Regions from separate parts of the Arthrobacter sp. JSM 101049 genome, predicted to be linked through region 2. Evidence: riboswitches for the same ligand, from Rfam matches in the RefSeq annotation. Region 2 holds a riboswitch; the other holds the start of a gene.

Region 1 (11,053 bases), on a different contig from region 2:
GTGCGGTGCCGGAAGAGAGGCAAGAGCCGCGCTAATACATGAACCGGTGAATTCATAAATCCATGTATTATTATGATGTGAACACAACGGCCACACCCTCGCATACCGCTGCCTTGGCGCGTTTTGGGCATGCACTCTCCGATTCCACGCGGGTCGGCGTGCTGCTTGCCCTACGCGAAGCGCCCGCATTCCCCTCGGACCTGGCCGACGCGCTCGGCGTCTCGCGCCAGGTCATGTCCAACCAGCTGGCCTGCCTGCGCGGGTGCGGACTGGTCGAGGCGGTACCCGAGGGCCGGCGATCCTGGTACCGGCTGAGCGATCCGCACCTGGGCGCAGCCATGGACGAATTGCTTCGCGTGGTCCTGCAGGTCGACCCCGGCTGCTGCGAGGGGCCGGAGTGCACATGCTGAACACGCTCCCAGCCCAGGATCGGCGCCGGGAGCTACTCAAGCGCCGGATACGGATCATCGTTGCCCTCACGATCACGTACAACCTCATAGAGGCCGTCATCGCCCTGGCAGCCGGCGCGGCCGCTTCCTCGGTCGCCCTGGTCGGCTTCGGGTTGGATTCCATCGTGGAAGTGCTTTCGGCTGCGGCTGTTGCCTGGCAATTCGCAGCCCGCGACCCTGAAAGCCGCGAGAAAAAGGCCCTGCGCCTGATTGCCGTATCCTTTTTCGGTCTCGCTGCCTATGTCAGTGTCAGCGCCGTCCTCACGCTGATCGGGCTCAAGGAAGCCGAACATAGCCCGGTCGGCATCACCCTGGCCGCCGTGAGCCTCGTGGTGATGCCATTTCTCAGCCTCCTCGAACGCCACGCAGGACGGGAACTGGGATCGGCCTCGGCCATTGCCGATTCAAAGCAGACCCTGATCTGCTCGTACCTTTCAGCTGCCGTCCTGGCGGGCTTGCTGCTCAACAGCCTCTTCGGCTGGAGCTGGGCCGATCCGGTAGCCGGCTTTGTCATCGCGGTATTCGCGGTCAGGGAAGGATTCGAGGCATGGATAGGGGAGGCATGCACGCAGCCCATGTCAGCCATATCCGGGGACAGGGAATCGTCTTCCGGCGAGGCGGGTTGCTGCTGACGCAGGCGTGGACCGGAAGCAGCCGCGATGGCCAGCTGGCGCCTGGCGGGCACGCCCGATCCTACCCGGCTGGATCCCTGCTTCCTTTGCAAGCGATGCCCCGGATGCGTTCACCGACCAGAATTGCGCCAAAGGCGCTGCGCCTGATGGGAAGGAAGGAATGATGATTGAGCTGACGTCGACGTTGACGTGTCCTGCTTGCGGGTACGAAGCATCCTTGCGGATGCCCTCCGATTCCTGCCAGTTCTTCTGGGCGTGCCCAAATTGCACCAAGCGAATTCGGCCCGTTGCCGGCGATTGCTGCGTGTTCTGTTCCTACGGGACAGTACCTTGCCCCTCAAGGCAGGATTCGTCCACGTAAGAAAAAGCGGTGCCGACCGGTAACGTATCGTCCACCTGTTGCAAAAGATGGACCGCGGGAGGGCCCGGCGTGCTTGATTCCGGCCCGGACACATTGTTTTTCGGCGTAGGACAAGCCCTCTACCCGAAAGCGAACCATCTGAACGCATAAAAGCGCTCCCCAGCTGCTGGAACTGAATTATGGAGTCCAACAACTGGGGAGTAGTTCAAAGTGGCTCGGGCCCTTGCCCGGTTTTCCCTAGCCTACGTAGGTGTAGTAGCCCATCAACGGCCCATAGGGGCTGTCGGCTGGACGGACAACGGTGCCGACGGAGGGGTTCTGTGCGCCGATGATCTTACCGCCACCGATGTAGATACCGGCGTGGCTGCCGCCGTTCTGGTAGACCAGGTCGCCGGGCTTGGGGTTGGAGGTCTTCACGAACTTTCCACTGGTGCGGATGGCGGTCGTGTTGTGGGGCAGGCTGATGCCGGCCTTGCCGTAGATGTACTGGATGAAACCGGAGCAGTCCCAGCCCGAGGGGCTGCTGCCGCCCCACACGTAGGGTGTCCCCTCGTAGCTCATGGCCATGCCCGCGATCCCCGAGAGGCCCGCGCTGGATGTCGGGCTGGTTTCGGTCGTCTCCGGAGCGGGAGTGGAGGCCGTGGTGACCGTACCGGTCGACGAGGCGTTGTCGTTCGTGCTCGACGGCGCCGGCGTTGAGGACTGGCGGCTCTGGCGGGTCATCGCAGCGCCTGCGGCTGCTTCCTCGCGCTCGGCAGATGCGGCGGCTTCCGTCTGGGCGTCTATGCGGTCCGCGGCGGCTTGGCGTTCAGCGGCATCCTGGGCTGCTTCGCGTTCGGCTGCGGCCTTGCGCAATGCTGCGCGGTGGGCCGATCCGTCGGTGGACTTGACGTCGGCGACGGATACCTTGATCTGCTTCAGCTCTTGCGGCTTGGCGTCCGCAACGGTGACGGCGGCGGGGGAGTCCACGGAAGTGCGCAGGATGTCAGCTGCCGGGGCCTTGCCTGCTTCGCGGGCGGACGGGGCGCCCTCGGCGGGAACGCCGAGGGTCAGCACGAGGCCGGAGGCCGCGGCGATGACTGCGGCCTGGCGGCCAACTGAGCCGGCGTTGGAGGAGACTGCCTTGGAGATAGAGCCCAAGGGGTTGCTGCGGACGGGCGCGGCGCGGTGGCGGCCCAGGTGTCGCTTGGTCATGTGTTGGTTACCTCTCCCAATGCCTGCGGGGTTAGCTGTCGGGTTCGAGTGGGAGCCACTCGGCGTCCCGCGCTGACAAGGCAGCGCGAGGCGCTTAACCCCAAGGGCCCGGTGGGCCCGGATTTGGTTCCCCCGCCACTGCCAGAAGCTTCGCGAACGGACCCGAAGTGGTGGCAGTGCTCGGCAATCCACTTGGGTGTGCCGGGCTCATAGGAAGCCCGGCACGCAGACGAATTTACATGAAAGAACTGTAAAAGTCACGAAATGGTTACGGATTGATGTAGGACGTGTCACGACGGCCGCAGGCTTGGCGCGGACCGGGCGATGGTGGGATTGGGCACCAGGTCTTGATGTATACCCCCGGGGGGTATATCTTGGGGGCATGGAAACAGAAGGAAGGCACCACGGCCACGTCGACACGCAGGCCGGACCCGCGGGCCATGACGACCACGCGCCCATGGATCACAGCGGGCAGGGCCATGGCGGCCACCACGGGCACGGGGACCACGTGGGCCAGTTCCGCCGCTTGTTCTGGATCATGCTGGTCATCGCCGTACCGGTGGTCGGGTTCAGTACCATGTTCGCCTCGATCATCGGCTACCAGCTGTCCCAGGCGCCCTGGATCTTGTGGATCTCCCCGATTCTGGGCACCATCATGTACGTGTGGGGCGGCAAGCCGTTCCTGACCGGCGCGGCCGGCGAACTCAAGGACCGCAAGCCGGGGATGATGTTGTTGATCGCCCTGGCGATCACCGTGGCGTTCCTGGCTTCCTGGGGTGCCCATCTGGGCCTGCTGGACCACGGCCTGGACTTCTGGTGGGAACTGGCCCTGTTGATCGTCATCATGCTGTTGGGCCACTGGATCGAGATGCGCTCCCTGGCACAGACGTCCTCCGCCCTGGATTCGCTGGCGGCCCTGCTGCCCGACGAGGCGGAAAAGCTCGTCGACGGCCAGGCGGTCCCCATTGCCCCCGCCGACCTCGTGGTCGGGGATGTGGTCATTGTCCGTCCCGGGGGCCGCGTACCCGCCGACGGCCGCGTGGTCGAAGGCACTGCCGACGTCGACGAGTCGATGATCACTGGTGAGTCCCGCCCGGTCCGGCGGGGACCGGGCGATCAGGTGGTGGCCGGTACGGTGGCCACGGACACCGCGCTGCGCGTGGAGATCACCGCCATCGGCGACGATACCGCGTTGGCGGGGATCCAGCGTCTGGTCACCGAGGCCCAGGGCTCCTCATCACGGGCCCAGCGCATCGCCGACACCGCGGCCGGCTGGCTGTTCTGGTTCGCGCTCGGGGCGGCCGTCATCACGGCGGTCGTCTGGGGTCTGCTGGGCTTCCCGGATGATGCCGTCATCCTGACGATCACCGTCCTGGTCATCGCCTGCCCCCACGCACTGGGTCTGGCGATCCCCCTGGTGGTCTCCATCGCCACCGAACGTGCCGCCCGCGGTGGCGTCCTGGTCAAGGACCGCCTCGCCCTGGAGAGCATGCGCACCGTGACCTCGGTCCTCTTCGACAAGACCGGTACCCTGACCCGGGGCGAGCCCGTCCTGTCCAAGGCCCTGCCGGCCGAGGGCGAAGACGAGCGGGAGGTCCTGGCCGTTGCCGCTGCCGCTGAGGCCGACAGCGAGCACCCGCTGGCCAAGGCGATCGTCGCCGCGGCCAGGGACCGCGGAATCGAACCCCGGACGGCAACGGATTTCAAGGCCTCCACGGCGCTGGGCGTGGACGCGGACGTCGGCGGCTCCAGGATCAGCGTCGGCGGCCCCGGCATGCTCGAACAACACGGGGCAGCCCCTTTGCCCGAGACCGAGGGATGGAAGGCCGAGGGGGCGATCATCCTTCACGTGCTCAGGGACGGTGCGGTGATCGGCGCGCTGGGCCTGGCCGATGAGGTCCGCCCGGAATCACGCGAAGCGGTCCGGGCCCTGCATGCACTGGATATCGAGGTGGTCATGATCACCGGCGACGCCGAGGCCGTGGCCCGCTCCGTGGCCGGCGAGTTGGGCATCGACCGCGTGTTCGCCGGGGTGCGCCCGGAGAACAAGGAGGAGAAGGTCGCCGAGCTGCAGCGCGAAGGCCGCAAGGTCGCGATGGTCGGCGACGGTGTCAACGACGCCCCCGCGTTGGCCCGGGCCGATGTCGGCATTGCCATCGGGGCTGGTACGGACGTGGCCATCGCCTCGGCGGGGGTGATCCTGGCCAGCGATGATCCCCGTTCGGTGCTTTCGGTCATCGAGCTCTCCCGTGCCAGCTACCGCAAGATGAAGCAGAACCTGTGGTGGGCGGCCGGCTACAACCTGGTCTCCGTTCCGCTGGCGGCCGGCGTCCTGGCCCCAGTCGGTTTCGTGATGCCCATGGCGGTCGGTGCCCTGTTGATGTCGGCTTCCACCGTCGTGGTCGCCCTGAACGCGCAGCTGCTACGCCGCCTGGACCTGGCCCCCGGAGCCAGCACGGCCGAGGCCCTGCGCCGGTCACCGTCCCCGGAGCGGGAACCGGCCACTGTGTAGGCGTTGCCGGCCCCACACGGGCAGCAGGAACCGATGGGAGCACCCACGGGCCCAGGGCCCTGGTGGGTGCTCCCGTCACATGTCCACGGGGCCCCGCGTCTATTCCCATTTGAATGGGCTACTTGACGTAGGAGAAGACCCCCATCATGCCGCGTTCGGCGTGGTAGGCGTTGTGGCAGTGCATGAGCCACTGCCCGGGGTTGTCGGCATCGAAGTAGACCGTCAGGGTGTGCCCGGGGCGGACGATGACGGTGTCCTTGCGCGCTCCGACATTGCCGACCTGGAAGGTGTGGCCGTGGATGTGCATCGGGTGCCACATCTCGGTCTCGTTCACGAACTTCACCTCCACCCGTTCCCCGGCGGTGACGTCGAAGGCGTTGGCGTAGGGGTCGGCCATGTCGTAGCGGTGGCCGTTGATGCCCCAGTCGTACTTCGCCATCCCCCCGGTCAGGCGCACCTCGTGCGTCCTATCCGGTGACCTCGCGTCCAGCTTCACCGATGGATCCGCGGTAAGTTGTCCGCCGTCCACCACCCGGCCGGCCAGCTCCGAGGGGAGCCTCGCCGGGGCAGGTGGGGTGCCGGTGCCGGTGGAGACCAGCCCGTAGGCCATTTGCCCCTTGCCCTCGGCCAGTGCCAGCAGCGGCGTATAGCCGTCCTCCACGACCAGGATGGCGTCGATGCGCTCGCCCATGCCCAGGACGACGGCGTCGATGTCCTCGTGCTTGATCGGGAAGCCGTCGGTGTGGGTCAGGGTCAGCCGCTGGCCGGGGATGCCGATCCGGTAGGCGGTGTCCCCGGCGGCATTGATGATGCGCAGCCGGATCCGGTCCCCGGCCTTGGCCTCCAAGGTCTCCGGGCCGCCGGGGCCGCGTCCGTTGAAGAGGTGCAGCGGATAGGCGATGTCCCCGGCGTCCCCGCCGAGGAAATCGCTGGTGGCACCCATGAGCGTGTTGCCCATCTTCATGGGGCCTCCTCCGCCCCCGTGGTCCATCCCGCCCATTGTCCCCATGTCGCCCATGCCCTTCGAGACCTCCTTGAGGACCTTTTCGGGGGTGGCGGTGATCCCGTCGAGCCAGTCGTCCAGGACGATGACCCAGTCCTTGTCGTATTCCAGGGTCTCCTTCGGGTCCTCGATGACCAGGGCCCCGTAGAGGGCGCGTTCGCGCTGCATTTCCACGTGGGAGTGGTACCAGTAGGTCCCCGGGTGCGGGAGGGTGAAGGCGTAGTCGTAGTCGCTGCCGGCCGCGATGGCCTTCTGGGTGAGGCCCGGGACGCCGTCGGCGTTGTTGCGCAGGGCCACCCCGTGCCAGTGGATGGTTGTGGGTTCATCGAGCTGGTTGTCGACTCTGACCTCGAGCCGGTCCCCGGCCTTGCCGCGCAGGGTCGGCGCGACGAGAGAACCGTCGTACCCCCAGGTGTTGGCCTTCTTGCCGGCAATGGTGGTGGATAACGGTCCGGGGGCGAGCTTCTTGGTGATGGTCGTGCCGGTGGATGCCCGTGCGGCTTCGGCCTGGGCGACCAGCGGGTCTGTGGGCAGGATCCGGGCCGGCGGGGCGGCTGTCGGTTTGGCGGGGGTGCAGGCGGCCAGGGCAGCCGCGGCGGCGGTCGCGACCGAGAGCCCCAGGAACGAGCGGCGGTTCAGTTGGTTTTGCACGGAGGGGTTTCCTTGGTGTCGTGGGGGTTCTATACGGGAGTGGTGAAGGTCCCTGAGAGGTTCTGGAGCTGGTAGATCCAGTGCGTCCAGGTGCCGGTGGCCATGAGCACGCCGACGAGGACAAGCAGGGACCCGCCGGCGATGTTGAAGGCGCGTATGTGGCGCCGGACGAAGCCCAATGCCCGGCTCACCCGCTCAAGGCCCAGTGCCACGAGCAGGAACGGGATCCCCAACCCCAGGCAGTAGAGGAAGCCCAGCAGCGCGCCGCGGCCTGCTTGTCCGGTGCTGGTACTCAAAGCCAGCACGGCGCTGAGGGTGGGGCCCATGCAGGGTGTCCAGCCGAGGCCGAACACGATTCCCAGCACAGGTGCCCCGGCAATCCCGGCCCTGGGCTTGAAGGACGGCTTCACCGTCCGTTGCAGCGCCGGGAAGAGGCCCACCAGGACCAGCCCCATGGCGATGACGAAGATGCCCAGGCCCCGGATGAGCAGGTCCTGCCAGCGCAGCAGCCAGCCGCCGATGAGGCCGAAGGCGGCACCGTAGAAGGTGAACACGAGCGCGAAACCCAGGATGAACAGGCCGACACCGGTGAGCATCCGGCGGCGGCTCCCGGGCCGCCCGGCCTCGGAGAGCCCGGAGACGTAGCCCAGGTAGCCCGGGACCAGGGGCAGGATGCACGGGGACAGGAAGGAGACGACACCGGCGGTCATGGCCAGCGGTGCTGCCACGACCAGCGCGCCGGATTGGACCGTTTCGGCGAAGAACGCACCGATGCTCATCCCCGTCCTCCCCGGCGATGGGCTGGCCCGCCGGTTGCTGTTTCCCCGCCCGTTTCCCCGGCCCTACGTGGCACCGCCCGGGCCCTGCGGGTGGTCATTCCTGGCCCTTTTGGGGCTCGGCGTCGGTGAAGGTGCGCCCCATGTCGCGGGAGACCCGTACACCGGTCGCGGAGGCGATCCAGATCTGCGTGTCGCCGTCCTTGACGACCAGGTCCATGGCGGCCACGTCCTTCGAGGTGGCGGGTTGTTTCCGCCATTGCAGTCCGCCGTCGCTGCTGACATACAGGGCCCCGTCGGGTGTGATGCCCGCTGCCTGGTTGCCGGATATGGCGGTGATCATCAACAAGGGGGCCCCGGGAACCCGGTTCCATGAATTGCCGTGGTCGTTCGAGCGCATCAGGCCGGACTCCGTGGTCGCCAAGGCGACGTGGCCGTCGGTGGCGGCGGCGAGATGGTAGGCCGGCACCTGGTCCCCGGCCAGCTCCCAGGAGCTGCCGCCCTTGTTGGTGAGCAGTTGGCCGTCGAAGCCGATGACTCCCTCGTGGGTAGCGGCCAGGGCGTGGAAGTCCGATTGCCCGGTCCGCGACAGCGGCGTCCAGTTCCTGCCCCCGTCGGTGGATTCGATCAACCCCACCGGGTCGGGCAGGTCCACCCCGGGGCCCGGGTGTCCGGAGGCGTAGAGGATCCCGTCGGCGGCGACGGTGAAGCCCATGAGGTCGATCTCGGGGCCGATCCTGGTGGCCGGTTTCGTGGAGACGTCATACAGGCCCTCGTGGGTGGCCAGCAGGACCCTCCCCGAGGCGGCATCCACGTCCATGCCGTGGATGTGGCTGGTGGGGTAGTCGGTGGTGGCGGCCACGGGAATCTGGTCGTCCAGGGTCGACGGGGCAGAGCAGGCTGAGAGCACCAGGGTGCTGGCGGCCACGAGCACGGCGAACCGTTTCCGGCGCCGGAGCAGGATGGATTTGGGCATGATGGGAGTTCCTTCGGAAGGTCTTGGGCACGCAGGCGTGACCGGTGCGGGGTCCGGGTTCCGGGCCCCGCACCGTTGGCCGCGTGGGAAAGGTGCGGCCTAGAGGCCGGCGAGCAGGTCCTGCATCTTCTTGATCTCCGCCTGCTGCGTCTTTTCGATCTGCTTGGCCAGGGCGATGGCCTGGGGGTTCTTTCCGTCGGCGATCTCGTCCTCGGCCATCCCGACGGCGCCCTTGTGGTGCTCGGTCATTCCCTCCAGGAACATCCGCGAGGCATCGGTACCCTGGGCGGACTCCAGTTCCTTGAGCTGTTCGTCGGTCATCATGCCCTCCATGCCGTGGCCGCCCATGTCCGATTCGGTGGGTTCGCCCCACGTCTTCAGCCATCCGGTCATGGTCTGGATCTCGGGTCCCTGGGCTTCCTTGATCGTGGTGGCCAGGTCGGTGATCTTGTTGTCGATGCCGTCCTTGGCGAGCATGAGCTCGCTCATCTGCACGGCCTGCTTGTGGTGGGGGATCATCATCTGCGCGAACATCGTGTCCGCGTCGTTGTGCTCGGCCGAAACCTGGCTCCCGGCATTCGACGAGGCCGACTGCTGGGACGAAGCCGCGGCGGAGCCGGAGGCGGCGGGGTTCTCGTTGCCGGCACAACCGGCCAGGATGATTGCTGCGGCCACGCCGATGGCGGGCAGGAAAAGCTTGCGGTTCATGGTGGTTCGTCCTTCGTTGCTAAGAAAGTGTCTGCAGGTCAGCCGGCCACCAGGCGGTGGCCGGTGAAGGCGAAACCAGGTGCCCGGTGGGCATGGCTGGTCCGCACACCGGTTCTAGGTGCGGCTGATGCAGAGCTGGGTCAACGAAGGAGTGGGAACGAGCCGAAATACCCGCGGGACGGGCGGCGGGCCGCGACGCAGCAGCGTACGCAGCAGCTCGTTGCGCGGTGGAGCCAGGAACGCGAACATCGCCAGGACGATCAGCGAGAGCATGCAGATGCCAGCTGCCATGTCCCCGGCATCGCAGGTGCCGACGCAACCGGCCATCGGCGATCCATCGCCAATGGCCCCGGTGTGCGCATGAATGCTGGGCAGGTCCGTAGCCGTGGCCAGTGGGGTCACGCTGGCGGAGGACGGGGCCGGTTGGGAATCCGTGTGTTCCCCATGTCCGCCCATCCACAGGTGCATGCCGATGATGCCCGTCAGGACGGCGCCGAGGCACAGCAGGAGCAGGAAAGAATGCCGGCGGGGTCCGGTCCTCCCTGAATCCATCACATGGGCCATTCTACCGCCCAGGGGTGGGGCCCGGGTCTTTCGCTGCCATGGGACGGAACGCCGGTTCGGCGTCCCTCCCGGAATCCGCGTTGGTGCCTACGTCTACCCCGCGGGGGTATGGAAGCCCGGGGTGCGGGCGGTCCTTCGGAACAGCTGCACATCTCGTCGACACCTCCCCGCGGGCAGGTCTAGCGTGGGGCAAACGAGGCATGCTTTGCACGCCTGGACCGGACGAAGCCGACGCGCAAGGGAGCAATCCAATGAGCCACATCACCAGCATGCTCGACACGTACCCGAAGGACCTGGGCGGCATCGACCGCGAAAAACTCGCGGACTGCATCGCCGCGTGTTTCGAGTGTGCCCAGACCTGCACCGCCTGCGCGGACGCCTGCCTGGCCGAGGACATGGTCGCCGACCTCACCAAGTGCATCAGGACGAACCTGGATTGCGCCGATGTCTGCGCCACGACCGGCAATGTCCTCTCCCGGCACACCGGCTACGACGCCAACGTCACCCGCTCGGTCCTCGAGGCCTGTGCCGCGACCTGCAAGGCCTGCGCCGATGAATGCGGACAACACGCGGAAATGCACGGGCACTGCAAGGTCTGCGCCGAAGCCTGCCGCCGCTGCGAGCAGGCATGCAACGAACTCCTCGCGGGCCTGGGACGCGGGGCCTCCGAATAACCGGGCCGGCCCCGGGAAGGCCCGCCACAAGGAAGGAAGCCGCGGCCGTCGCGTTGCCGGCGGCCCGTTCCTAGAGGTCCGTCAGGCCCACCCCCTGCTTGTCCAGGCAGGGCGAACGCTTTCCCGTGCGGGCACCGAAGGACCGGCGGCACCCGCAGCGGGCATCCCCGGCAGAGGGGAGTTCCAGCCAGATGAAGCGCTGCATCCTGTTGTGGTTCCCGAAGTCCAGCACGGCACCGTCGAGCTTCGCTGACAGGCCGTGGCCCACGCTCAACGTGAGGTCCTCGAGCCCCGGGTGTGGCGCATCCGCGTCCGCGCCGGTGGTGTTTCCGGGACCCCCGGCCGGGTGCAGGGTGCAATGGATGGGTTTGCGGGGCAGGGACCGGGAGAAGTACAGCCCGGTGGCCCGGCACCCTCCCGGGCCCTCATAGCAGTGCAGTGTCCCGCCGAACACCCCGATCATTTCCAGGGCGTCGGCGGTGACCCCGAAGATCTCCCCCGTGGGTAGTTCGGCGGTGGCGGCCCGGGTAATGGGTGGCATGTTGTGCTCCTG
Region 2 (11,053 bases):
ACGCCTGCTACGTAGCGCGCCGATTCGCCGGCGGCATGCGCTATGCGCCGCCCGCGACCCCCGTGGCCGCGGATGCCGTGGCCGCCACCGCTGCGGAACCGCAAGCTCCTGCGCTGGCCTTTGTCCCCGAGTCCGCGGCTGCCCCCGAGCTGGCCGCCGCCCCGGACCGGTCCGCCGCACACCGTCACGCCCCCAGCGAGGGCTCGCCCCGCCGCCCGGCCCTGGCGTGGAGCCACCGGTTTGCCGCCGTTGCGGCCGTGTCGGGACTGGCCCTGGCCGTTGCCTACCCCACGATGACCGGGAGCGGAAGCGACGCCGAACGCGTCGCCCACCAGTCCGCCGCCAGTGTCGCCGACGTCACCGTGCCGGCCACCGAGGACTTCTCGATGGTGAAGGCCTCCGTGACCAGCAGCTTCACCAAGGACGACCAGCTCAGCTACCTGATGTCGGCCTCCGGTGGCGACATCAGCACCATCGACACGCATGGCGTTCTGGCCCAGCCGCTCAACCACGTCCGCATCACCTCGCCGTTCGGCGCCCGGGCGAATCCGACCGGCGAAGGGGCCCAGGTCCACATCGGCCAGGATTACGGCGTCGCCTGTGGAACCCCTGTCAAGGCGGCCGCCTCGGGCACCGTCGTGCAGGCCGGCTGGGCCGGGCACTCGGGCAACCGCGTGCGCATCGACCACGGCAACGGGCTCGAGACGACCTACAACCACAACACGAGCCTGAAGGTCTCCGTCGGGCAGCAGGTCAAGCGCGGGGATGTGGTGTCCCTGAGCGGAACCACCGGGAACTCGACCGGCTGCCACCTGCACTTCGAGGTGCTGGTCAATGGCGATGCCGTGAACCCCGCCGGGTGGCTCTAGGGGCCCACGATCACGGTCCGTGATCGGGAAATAACCGATTCGTGACCGGAACGTGACTTTTACAAACATTTCAGATAAAGTTGTCGTCGTGCCAGACCGCATAGGGGTCGGGCGCACTCGGGCAGATTGCCGAATACTGCCACTGCCCGAGGTCCGTTCGCAAAGAATCGCTTGGCAGTAGCGGGGGAACCACATTCCGGATCCGCAAGGGTCCTAGGGGTTAAGTGTCCCGGTCCGGCTCACCGGACAGGACACCGAGTGACTCCCACTCGAACCCGACAGCTCACCTCGTAGGCATTGGGAGAGGTAATCAATTTATGACCAAGCGTCAAGCTCTGGGCCGGCACCGCGCCACCCCTGTTCGCACCAACCCGTTGGAGTCGATCTCCAAGGCTGTTTCCTCCAACGCAGGTTCCGTCGGCCGCCAGGCCGCCGTCATCGCCGCCGCTTCCGGCCTCGTCCTGACGCTCGGCGTTCCCGCCCAGGGTGCCACGGCAGTCCGTGAGGCCGACAAGGCCCCGGCCGCCGACCTGCTGCGCGCCTCCGTGGCGACCCCGGCGACCGTCAAGGTCCCCGAGAAGAAGACCTCCAAGTCCGCTCCGGTCACTGTCTCCGTTGCCGACATCGAGTCCACCGATGGCTCGGCCTACCGCGCCGCACAGCGCGAGGCCGCTGCCGAGCGCGAAGCCGCCCAGGAAGCTGCCGCCGAGCGCGAAGCCGCCCAGGAGGCCGCTGCCGGCGCCGCCATGACCCGCGAGAGCCGCCAGGCCTCGTCGTCGCAGGGCACCACCACCGTGGCCTCTGCGGAAAAGCCGAAGAAGATCGCCTCGGCCCCGAGCGCCGGCCTGTCCGGCATCGCCGCCACGGCCATGGCATACAAGGGTTCCCCGTACGTCTTCGGCGGCGCGACCCCCGGCGGCTGGGATTGCTCCGGCTTCGTGAAGTACGTCTACGCACAGCACGGCATCAGCCTGCCGCACGGCACCTCCGCGCTGCGCTCCTCCGGCAAGTTCGTTCGCACCTCCAACCCGAAGCCGGGCGACCTGGTGTTCCAGAATGGCGGAAGCCACGTCGGCATCTACATCGGCGGCGGCCAGATCATCGGGGCCCAGAACCCCTCGGTCGGCACCGTCCTGCGCCCGGCCAACAGCCCGTACGGCCCGCTGACCGGCTACTACACGTACGCCGGCTAGTCGAACAAGCCCCTAGTGGAGTCCTCACCCGTTTGGGTGGGGGCTTCGCTGCTTTAACGCCCCTTGTCCGGAGCCGGACACGCCACAACCGGCACCCACGGCGTTCCCCATGGCGGGGCCCCCGGGCTTAGGCTGGTGCCCGACGGACGTTGTACGGCACCCCGGGCGACGGTTTGGACCGCCATCCGGGGGAGACACCACGACGAGGAACGCGGATGCGAACCCTGGTACTGAATGCAGGATACGAGCCACTGGCGGTGGTCAGCTTCCGCCGTGCACTGCTGCTCGTGCTCACCGGCAAGGCCAGCGTCTTGGCCGAGGTCGGCGAGCCGGTCATGACACCCCGGATGGCCATCGGCAGGCCCTCGGTGATCCTGCTCAACCGGTACATCAAGGTGCCCTACCGCGAGGCGGCCACGGTGACCCGGCGGGGCGTGCTGCGGCGCGATGGCCACCGCTGCGGCTATTGCGGAAAGGCCGCCACGACCGTCGACCACATCATGCCCCGGTCCCGCGGTGGCTCCAACACCTGGGAGAACCTCATCGCCTGCTGCCTGGCCTGCAACCGCGCCAAGGGAAACCGGACCCTGGCACAACTGGGGTGGAAGCCACGGTTCACCCCCAGTCGCCCACGCGGCCCGCATTGGTTCATCACCGAACTCGAACGACCGGCACCCGAGTGGTCGGATTTCCTGACGGGAACAGCAGCATGAACTTCGACGCCATCGTCGTCGCCGGTGGACGCGGCAGCCGCCTGGGTGGACGGGACAAGCCCCTGCTGCGCCACCGCGGGACCACGTTGCTCGACCACGCGCTGCGGGCCACGGCGGCAGCCCACCGCATCGCCGTCGTCGGGCCCACGGAACTGAACCCCGTGGTGTCCCGGTACGCGACCGAAGCCGATACCGGGCAGGTGATCACGCTGACGCGCGAATACCCGGCCTTCGCCGGGCCCGCAGCGGCCGTCGCGGCCGGGGCACGCGCCCTCGGCGATGGGGCAGCCGGCGAGGTGCCCGTGCCGGGTGCCCACTCGCCGCTGACCCTCATCCTGGCGGCCGATCTGGTGGAGCCCGCCCCGATCGCCGCCGGCATCCTGCGCTACGCGGTCGACCATCCGCCCGAGGCGCCCGCCGGAACGCCCTCGGGGGCAGCGGCGCGGACGGCGCCGGACGAAGACGAGCCTGACGGGCTGGCCCTGGAGGAGTTCGGCACGGCGTGGGTCCCCGTCGACGCGGACGGACGACTCCAGCCACTGAGCTGCGTCATCGAGACACCGGCCCTCCTGCGGGCCATCGACGCCGCGGAGAAACCCGGCGAGGGCCTGGCCAACTCCTCGATGATGCGCCTGCTTGCTAAGGTGCAGATAGTCAGGGTGAGCCTCGACGGGGTGGACTACGCGGACGTGGACACCTGGGAAGATGCCGACAACGCGGGCATCGTCCGCCCGCCTGCCGACGGGAGGGCCACCTAGCCCGCAATGCACAGGAGGTACGGATGTCCGAGATACCAGAGCTGGATGCCTGGGTAGCCGAGCTGTTGGCAGGCCTGGAGATCCCCGACGCCCCCATCGACGTCGACGACATCCTGGGCATGGCAGGGGTCGCGGCCCACACCATCGTGCGTCCGGCGGCACCGGTGACGACCTACGTCGCCGGGTTCGCCGCCGGGTTGGCGGCCGGTGCCGGCATGGCCGGCGAAGCCGCCTCCATGCAGGGCGCCCATGCGCGCGTCAAGGCGCTGCTCGCCCTCCGCGGCTCCGACCAATAGTGCACGAGGTCGACTGGGAGGAAGCCCGCCGCCTGTCCCACGACGCGGGCCGGGCCCTGGCCGTTGCCACCGCACGCCCGGAGACCGTCCCGCTGGCCGCAGCCACCGGACGGATCCTCGCTCGGGACATCACCTCGCTGCACAACATGCCGCACTACGCCTCCTCCGCCATGGACGGCTGGGTGGTGTCAGGCCGCGGGCCCTGGCACGCCGAGGCAACCGCCCGCCCGCATGCCACCGCCGGAACCGAACCGGCGCCCCTGGCCCCCGGAACGGCCCGGAGAATCGTCACCGGCGAGGCGATTCCTGCCGGGGCCACCACGGTCCTGCGGCAGGAGCACGCCACCGTCGACGCGAGCCGCAACCTGCTCCTGGCCGACCCCGCCCCGCGGGACGGCGCCGACATCCGGGCCCCCGGCCGCGAGGCCTCCGCCGGGGAGTCGCTGCTGCGCGCCGGGATGCGGTTGAACCCGGGACGGATCGCCGTGGCGGCCGTCGGCGGACACGACGTCCTGGCCGTCACCGCTCCCGTGCGCGTGCGGCTGGTCCTCACCGGGGACGAGGTCGTCACCAGCGGCATCCCCGCCCCCGGCCAGGTCCGGGACGCCTTCGGCCCGGTGCTGCCCGCCTGCATCGAGGCCCTGGGAGGGACCCTGGTGGACGCCGTGCGCATCGGCGATGACCGGCAGGCCACGCTCGATGCCCTCGACTCCCCGGCCGCCCGCGGAGTCGACGTGCTGGTCAGCACCGGCGGGACCGGGCATTCACCAGCCGACCACCTCCGCCCCGCCGCGGCGCAGCTCGGCGCGACGACCCTGATCGGCTCTGTGGCCATGCGCCCCGGGCACCCCGCGATGCTCTCCCGCCTGCCCGGCGGCCGGCTGCTGGTCGCACTGCCGGGCAACCCGCTGGCCGCGTTGATGGCCGTGGTGACCCTGCTGGAACCGCTGCTGGCGGCGGCCACCGGACAACCGCCGTCGTCCCCGGTCCGGGCACGGGCAGGGGAGGGGATCCGCGGCGCCGGGCACTCGCACCGCCTCGTGCCGGCGAGCTGGGCAGACCCCGTGGACCGGCAGGTGCTGGTGGCTTCCGAACACACCGGCTCGGCCATGATGCGCGGGCTGGCCCACGCCGACGCCGTGCTGGTGGTCCCGCCCGCCGGGACGGCTGCCGGGGCGGGGATCGGCTGGCTCCCGCTGCCGTGGTACGGTCGGTGAAACACCCCCGGTGGGGCGCTTCCACCGCGCCCTGAGGGCGGCGGAGCAAAGGAGGTCCACGGTGAGCAGACTGACCCAGCGGCGCCGGATCGTGCGGTACTCGCTGGAGGCCGGATCCCGCGTCCGCGAAGAGACCATGGCCGCCGAGGAACCGCTGGAAATCCGGCTGGGCGGCCGCGTCTTCAGCGTCACCATGCGCACCCCCGGCGACGACTTCGACCTGGTCGCCGGCTTCCTGGTCAGCGAGGGCGTCATCGCCCATCCCGGCGAACTGGCCAGCATGCGCTTCTGTGCCGGCGAGGACGAGGACGGGCGCCAGACTTTCAACGTCGTCGAGGCCCAACTGGGCGAGGGCGCCATCGTCCCCGACCCCTCGCTGGATCGCCACGTCTACACCTCCTCCTCCTGCGGGATCTGCGGCACGGCCTCCATCGACGCCGTGGCCAAGACCAGCCGCTTCACCCTGGACCCCGGCGCCGGCCACGTGGACGTGCGCACGCTGCTCGGGCTCTCCGACACCCTGCGCGCCAGCCAGACCCTGTTCGGCAAGACCGGCGGGGTCCACGCCGCGGGCCTGTTCGACACCGACGGGACGCTGTTGTGCCTGCGCGAGGACGTCGGACGGCACAACGCCGTGGACAAGGTCGTGGGCTGGGCGTTGCGCGAGGGCCGCCTGCCGCTGCAGGACACCATCCTGCAGGTCTCCGGCCGCGCCTCCTTCGAGCTGGTCCAAAAGGCCTACCTCGCGGGCATCCCGGTGCTCTGCGCCGTCTCCGCCCCGTCGTCGCTGGCCATCGAGCTGGCCGACCAGGCCGGGCTGACCGTTGCCGCGTTCGCCCGCGGCAACAGCGTGAACCTCTACACCCACCCCCACCGGATCGACACCGACGAACCCGGGGCCCAGCCGGCCCCGTCGCAGGACGTGTCGACCGCCTCCGGCAACAGAAAGTAGGACTCCCACCGTGAAGCGCTCGGCACCCGAACAGGACATCAACGAGGATGCGCTGGAAGTCGGCGCCCCGAAGACCTCGGCAGCCGGGGTCAAGGCCGTCATGGTCGCCCTGGAACGCGGCTACGCCCAGGCCGGGGTCAGCCGCACGCTGCGCTCCATGCTGCGCGTGAACCAGCGCGGCGGCATCGACTGCCCCGGCTGCGCCTGGCCCGAATCGATCACCGGGGCCCGCAAGCCCGCCGAGTTCTGCGAAAACGGGGCCAAGGCCCTCGCCGAGGAGAACACCACCCGCACCGCCGACGCCGCCTGGTGGGCCCGGCATTCCATCGCCGAACTGTCCGACAAGACCGAGTACTGGCTCGGCAACCAGGGCCGCATCACCGAACCGATGGTCATCCACGAGGGGGAGACGCACTACCGGCCCATCTCCTGGTCGCAGGCATTCGCCACCATCGGCGAGCACGTCAACGCCACCACCGCCGACCGCTGCGTCTTCTACACCTCGGGACGCACCGCCAACGAGACCGCCTTCATGTACCAGCTGTTCGCCCGCAGCATCGGGACCAACAACCTGCCGGACTGCTCGAACATGTGCCACGAGTCCTCCGGCACCGCGCTGGCCCCGACCATTGGCATCGGCAAGGGCACCGTCTCGCTGGAGGACTTCGAACACGCCGAACTGATCTTCGTCGTCGGGCAGAATCCCGGCACCAACCACCCGCGCATGCTCTCCGCGCTCGCCGATGCCCGCAAGCGCGGCGCCACGGTCGTGGCGGTGAACCCGCTGCCCGAGGCCGGGCTGCTGAACTTCCGCGACCCGCAGACCGTCGAAGGCGTCGTCGGGAACGGCACCCGGATCGCCGACGAGTTCCTGCAGATCAAGGTCGGCGGCGACCTGGCGCTGTTCCAGGCGTTCGGCCACCTGTTGCTGGCCGAGGAGGCCCGCGTCCCCGGCAGCGTGGTGGACCACGACTTCATCGCCGCCCAGACCGACGGATTCGACGCCTACATGGCGGCCCGCTCCGAGATCGACTGGGCCGCCACCGAGGAGGCCACCGGACTCACGCGTGCGGAAATCACCAAGATCGCCGGGCTGCTGGCGGCCTCCCGGGGCACCATCATCTGCTGGGCGCTGGGGCTGACCCAGCAGCCGCACTCGGTGGACACGCTCAAGGAGCTCATCAACGTCCTGCTGCTGCAGGGCAACTTCGGCAAGCCCGGCGCCGGTGCCTGCCCGGTGCGCGGGCACTCCAACGTCCAGGGCGACCGGACCATGGGCGTGTGGGAGAAGCCGAAGGAGGAGTGGCTGGCCGCCCTCGACGCCGAGTTCGCCATCACCAGCCCGCGCGCGCACGGCTACGACTCCACGGACACCGTCGAGGCCTTCGAAAACGACGACGTCGATGTCTTCGTCTCCATGGGCGGGAACTTCTCGCTGGCCTGCTCCGACACCGCGGCTCTGGAGGCCGGGATGCGCCGCACCGGGTTGACCGTGCACATCTCCACCAAGCCCAACCGCTCCCATGTGGTGCACGGGCGGACCTCGCTGATCCTGCCCACCCTGGGCCGGACCGACCGGGACGACAAGCACCCGGGAGGACCGCAGTTCCTCTCGGTGGAGGACTCGATGTCCGTCGTGCACAGCACGCAGGGACGCCTGGCCCCGGTGTCCAAGCACCTGCTGGCCGAACCGGTGATCGTCGCGCGCATGGCCGCCGCGACCCTGGGCGAGGACCACGCCGTGGACTGGCGGGCCATGGCCGAGGACTACGACGTGATCCGCGACCACATTGCCGCGGTCTGCCCGGGCTTCGAGGACTTCAACCGGCGGGTGCGCACCCGCAACGGCTTTGTGCTGCCGAACCCGCCGCGGGACACCCGGACCTTCGCCACCGACATCGGCAAGGCCCGCTTCACGGTCAGCCCGCTGGAGTACCTGCAGGCGCCCGCCGGGCACCTGATCCTGCAGACCATGCGCAGCCACGACCAGTACAACACCACGTTCTACGGCCTGGACGACCGCTACCGCGGCATCTCCAACGGCCGCCGGGTCATCCTCGTCCACCCCGAGGACCTCGCCGAGCTGGGCTTCGCCGACCGCGACCTGGTCGACGTGATCTCCACGTTCGCCGGCACCGAACGCCGGGCCAACCGCTTCCGGCTGGTGTCTTACCCGACGGCGCGCGGCTGCGCAGCGGCCTACTTCCCGGAGGCCAACGCCCTGGTCCACCGCGGGCTGGTCGCCCGGGAGTCGAACACGCCCGGCTACAAGGCCATGACGGTCAGCTTCGTGGCGCACACGGCCGAACCGAACCGGATCTTCGACGAACGCGAGCGCCCGGCCGTCGACGCCGTCCCGGCCCGGTAGCCGGGCGCCGCGGCGGCGCGGGTAGCATGGGGGCGCGGATCGGCACGGTGCCGGACGACGACGAAGGAGGCACCCCGCCGTGAGCATGGACCAGGCCGCCTGGAACTCCCTGTGGAGGATGTCCTCCGGGCACGCGGGGCGGCAGTTCGCCCCCGGGACCGTGCGCCGTGTCATCGGGTTCGCCCGCGGCTATGGCGGGCGGCTGGCGCTGTTCGTCGTCCTGTCGGTCATCGCCGCGGTCCTGGCCGTGGCCACCCCGGTGCTGGCCGGCCGGGTCATCGACGCCATCGTCGACGGGGGCCCGCGGTCCGCGGTCGTGGCCCTGGCCCTGCTGATCGCCGCCGTGGCGCTCGCCGAGGCCGGGGTCTCGTGGTGGAACCGCTGGTTGTCCTCGGGCCTGGGGGAGCAGGTCATCTACGACCTGCGCACTGCGGTGTTCGAACACGTCCAAAAGATGCCGATCGCCTTCTTCACCCGCACCCGCACCGGCGCACTGGTCAGCCGGCTGAACAACGACGTCATCGGCGCCCAGCAGGCCTTTTCCGGCACGCTCTCCGGCGTGGTGAGCAATTTCGTCGCCCTGGTGCTCACCGCGGCCGTCATGCTCGGGACCTCCTGGCAGCTGACCGTGCTCGCGGTGCTCATGCTCCCGGTCTTCCTGGTCCCCGCCCGCAGGATGGGCTCAACGCTCGCGCGCCTGCGGCGGGAGGCCGCGGAGTACAACGCGGAGATGGGCAGCCAGATGACCGAGCGGTTCTCCGCCCCCGGCGCCACCCTGGTCAAGTTGTTCGGCCGCCCCGAGGCCGAGGTGCAGGCCTTCGCCCACCGCGCCGCCCGGGTGCGCGACATCGGGGTCAAGACGGCCATGCGCCAATTCACCTTCGTCACCGCCCTGACCCTGGTCGCCGCCCTGGCGCTGGCACTGGTCTACGGCCTGGGCGGGACGTTCGCGCTGTCCGGGCAGCTGGAGGCCGGCGACGTCGTCACCCTGGCCCTGCTGCTGACCCGGCTCTACGCGCCGCTGACCGGGCTGGCCAACGCCCGGGTCGAGGTTATGAGCGCGCTGGTCTCCTTCGACCGGGTCTTCGAGATCCTGGACCTCAAGCCGCTGCTGACCGAGAAGCCGGACGCCGTGGACGTGCCGGCCGGTCCGGTGACCGTGCGCTTCCGCAACGTGCACTTCGGCTACCCCAGCGCCGACAAGGTCTCCCTGGCCTCCCTCGAGGAGGTCAGCGTGCTCGACACCCGCGGTGGCCAGGAAGTCCTGCACGGCATCGACTTCGAGGTCCCGGCCGGGCAGACGTATGCGCTGGTCGGGTCCTCCGGGGCGGGCAAGTCGACCATCGCCCAGCTGCTGGCCCGGTTGTACGACGTCGACGAGGGCGCCGTGGAGTTCTCCGGGCTCGACCTGCGCGACGCGCGGATGGCCTCCGTGCGCGAGACGCTGGGCATGGTGACCCAGGACGGGCATCTCTTCCACGATACGTTGGGCGCGAACCTGCGCCTGGCCGCCCCCGAGGCGACCGATGGCGCGCTGTGGCACGCCCTGCGCCGGGCGCGCCTGGAGCACCTGGTGCGTTCCCTGCCCGACGGGCTCGAGACGATGGTCGGCGAACGCGGGTACCGGCTCTCCGGCGGGGAGCGCCAACGCCTGACCATCGCCCGCCTCCTGCTGGCCGCCCCGCGCGTCGTCGTGCTCGACGAGGCCACTGCGGCGCTGGATTCGACCAGCGAGGCCGCGGTGCAGGCGGCCCTGGCCGAGGCACTGGCCGGCCGCACCGCCGTCGTCATCGCCCACCGACTCTCCACGGTCCGCACCGCCGATGCGATCCTGGTCGTCGAGGACGGCAGGATCGTCGAACGCGGCACCCATGCCGAACTGCTCGCCGCCGACGGGCGGTATGCCCAGCTGTACCGCACGCAGTTCGCCACTACCGGGCCTGGCGAATCCGGCAGTGATTCCGCCGATCGATAGGGCCGGGGGATCGGTGCCAACGGCACATCACCGCTCCGGGCAACGCGCCGTTGGCTTGCTGGGAGGCTGTGACGCAAACGATATGTAGAATCAAAGACCATGCGCCCACTGGGGCGTATCCGGGTGCGATGTGCAGTTGGGGTTGCGCGTTCGGGCACCCTTACTTGTTGCCACAAACGATCTGGAGATTAAATGCAGCGCGGCACCAACCTCGGGCGGCTAGGCGATTTCAACCAGGCAGTGATCTTTGAATCGATCCGGCGTGCCCTCGACGGCGTCAGCCGCGTCGAATTGGCCGAATCCACCGGCCTGTCCCCGCAGACGATCTCCAATGTCGTCCGTCGGCTGCTCGACGAGGGGCTCGTCCGTGAGGACCGCACCATCGTCTCCGGTCCGGGCAAGCCCCGCACCGTGCTCGAACTCGAGGCGAACCGCCAACTCGCCATCGGCATCCACCTCGACCCGGCCAGCATCACGCAGGTGATGCTGAACCTGCGCGGGGAAGTCGTCGAATCGAAGCGCTACCTCACCCCGTCCGTCGAGGACCCCGAAGCCACGGTGTCGCAGATGGCCGAGGCCGTCGAGGAACTGATCAGCGCTTCCGGCCAGCCCCGGGGCAACGTGATGGGCGTGGGCGTCGTGGTTCCCGGTCCCATGGACACCGATGGCGGGCACGTCACGGGCCCGCCGTTGCTCGACGGCTGGACCAAGG

What was found. Region 2 has a riboswitch for cyclic di-AMP ahead of AB8M85_RS09045 (C40 family peptidase). Riboswitches for the same ligand answer to the same signal wherever they lie in the genome.
Region 1: linked by a shared signal. The riboswitch ahead of AB8M85_RS04340 (C40 family peptidase) and the one ahead of AB8M85_RS09045 (C40 family peptidase) in region 2 are both predicted to bind cyclic di-AMP.

The regions. Positions count from the first base shown of each region.
Region 1 is NZ_JBGFFC010000001.1:922,283-933,335, forward strand. Features, by position in the region: gene AB8M85_RS04325 (metalloregulator ArsR/SmtB family transcription factor) at 78-410, shown strand; gene AB8M85_RS04330 (cation diffusion facilitator family transporter) at 404-1,081, shown strand; gene AB8M85_RS04335 (GDCCVxC domain-containing (seleno)protein) at 1,242-1,442, shown strand; gene AB8M85_RS04340 (C40 family peptidase) at 1,680-2,636, opposite strand; cyclic di-AMP (ydaO/yuaA leader) riboswitch at 2,643-2,821, opposite strand; gene AB8M85_RS04345 (heavy metal translocating P-type ATPase) at 3,019-5,148, shown strand; gene AB8M85_RS04350 (multicopper oxidase family protein) at 5,267-6,802, opposite strand; gene AB8M85_RS04355 (cytochrome c biogenesis CcdA family protein) at 6,832-7,581, opposite strand; gene AB8M85_RS04360 (F510_1955 family glycosylhydrolase) at 7,676-8,554, opposite strand; gene AB8M85_RS04365 (DUF305 domain-containing protein) at 8,654-9,262, opposite strand; gene AB8M85_RS04370 (hypothetical protein) at 9,377-9,817, opposite strand; gene AB8M85_RS04375 (four-helix bundle copper-binding protein) at 10,078-10,500, shown strand; gene AB8M85_RS04380 (peptidase) at 10,571-11,041, opposite strand.
Region 2 is NZ_JBGFFC010000002.1:816,068-827,120, reverse strand. Features, by position in the region: gene AB8M85_RS09050 (M23 family metallopeptidase) at 1-869, shown strand, start outside; cyclic di-AMP (ydaO/yuaA leader) riboswitch at 987-1,180, shown strand; gene AB8M85_RS09045 (C40 family peptidase) at 1,187-2,062, shown strand; gene AB8M85_RS09040 (HNH endonuclease) at 2,278-2,775, shown strand; gene AB8M85_RS09035 (NTP transferase domain-containing protein) at 2,772-3,533, shown strand; gene AB8M85_RS09030 (DUF6457 domain-containing protein) at 3,557-3,829, shown strand; gene AB8M85_RS09025 (molybdopterin molybdotransferase MoeA) at 3,829-5,046, shown strand; gene fdhD (formate dehydrogenase accessory sulfurtransferase FdhD) at 5,108-5,998, shown strand; gene AB8M85_RS09015 (FdhF/YdeP family oxidoreductase) at 6,009-8,366, shown strand; gene AB8M85_RS09010 (ABC transporter ATP-binding protein) at 8,446-10,341, shown strand; gene AB8M85_RS09005 (ROK family protein) at 10,534-11,053, shown strand, end outside.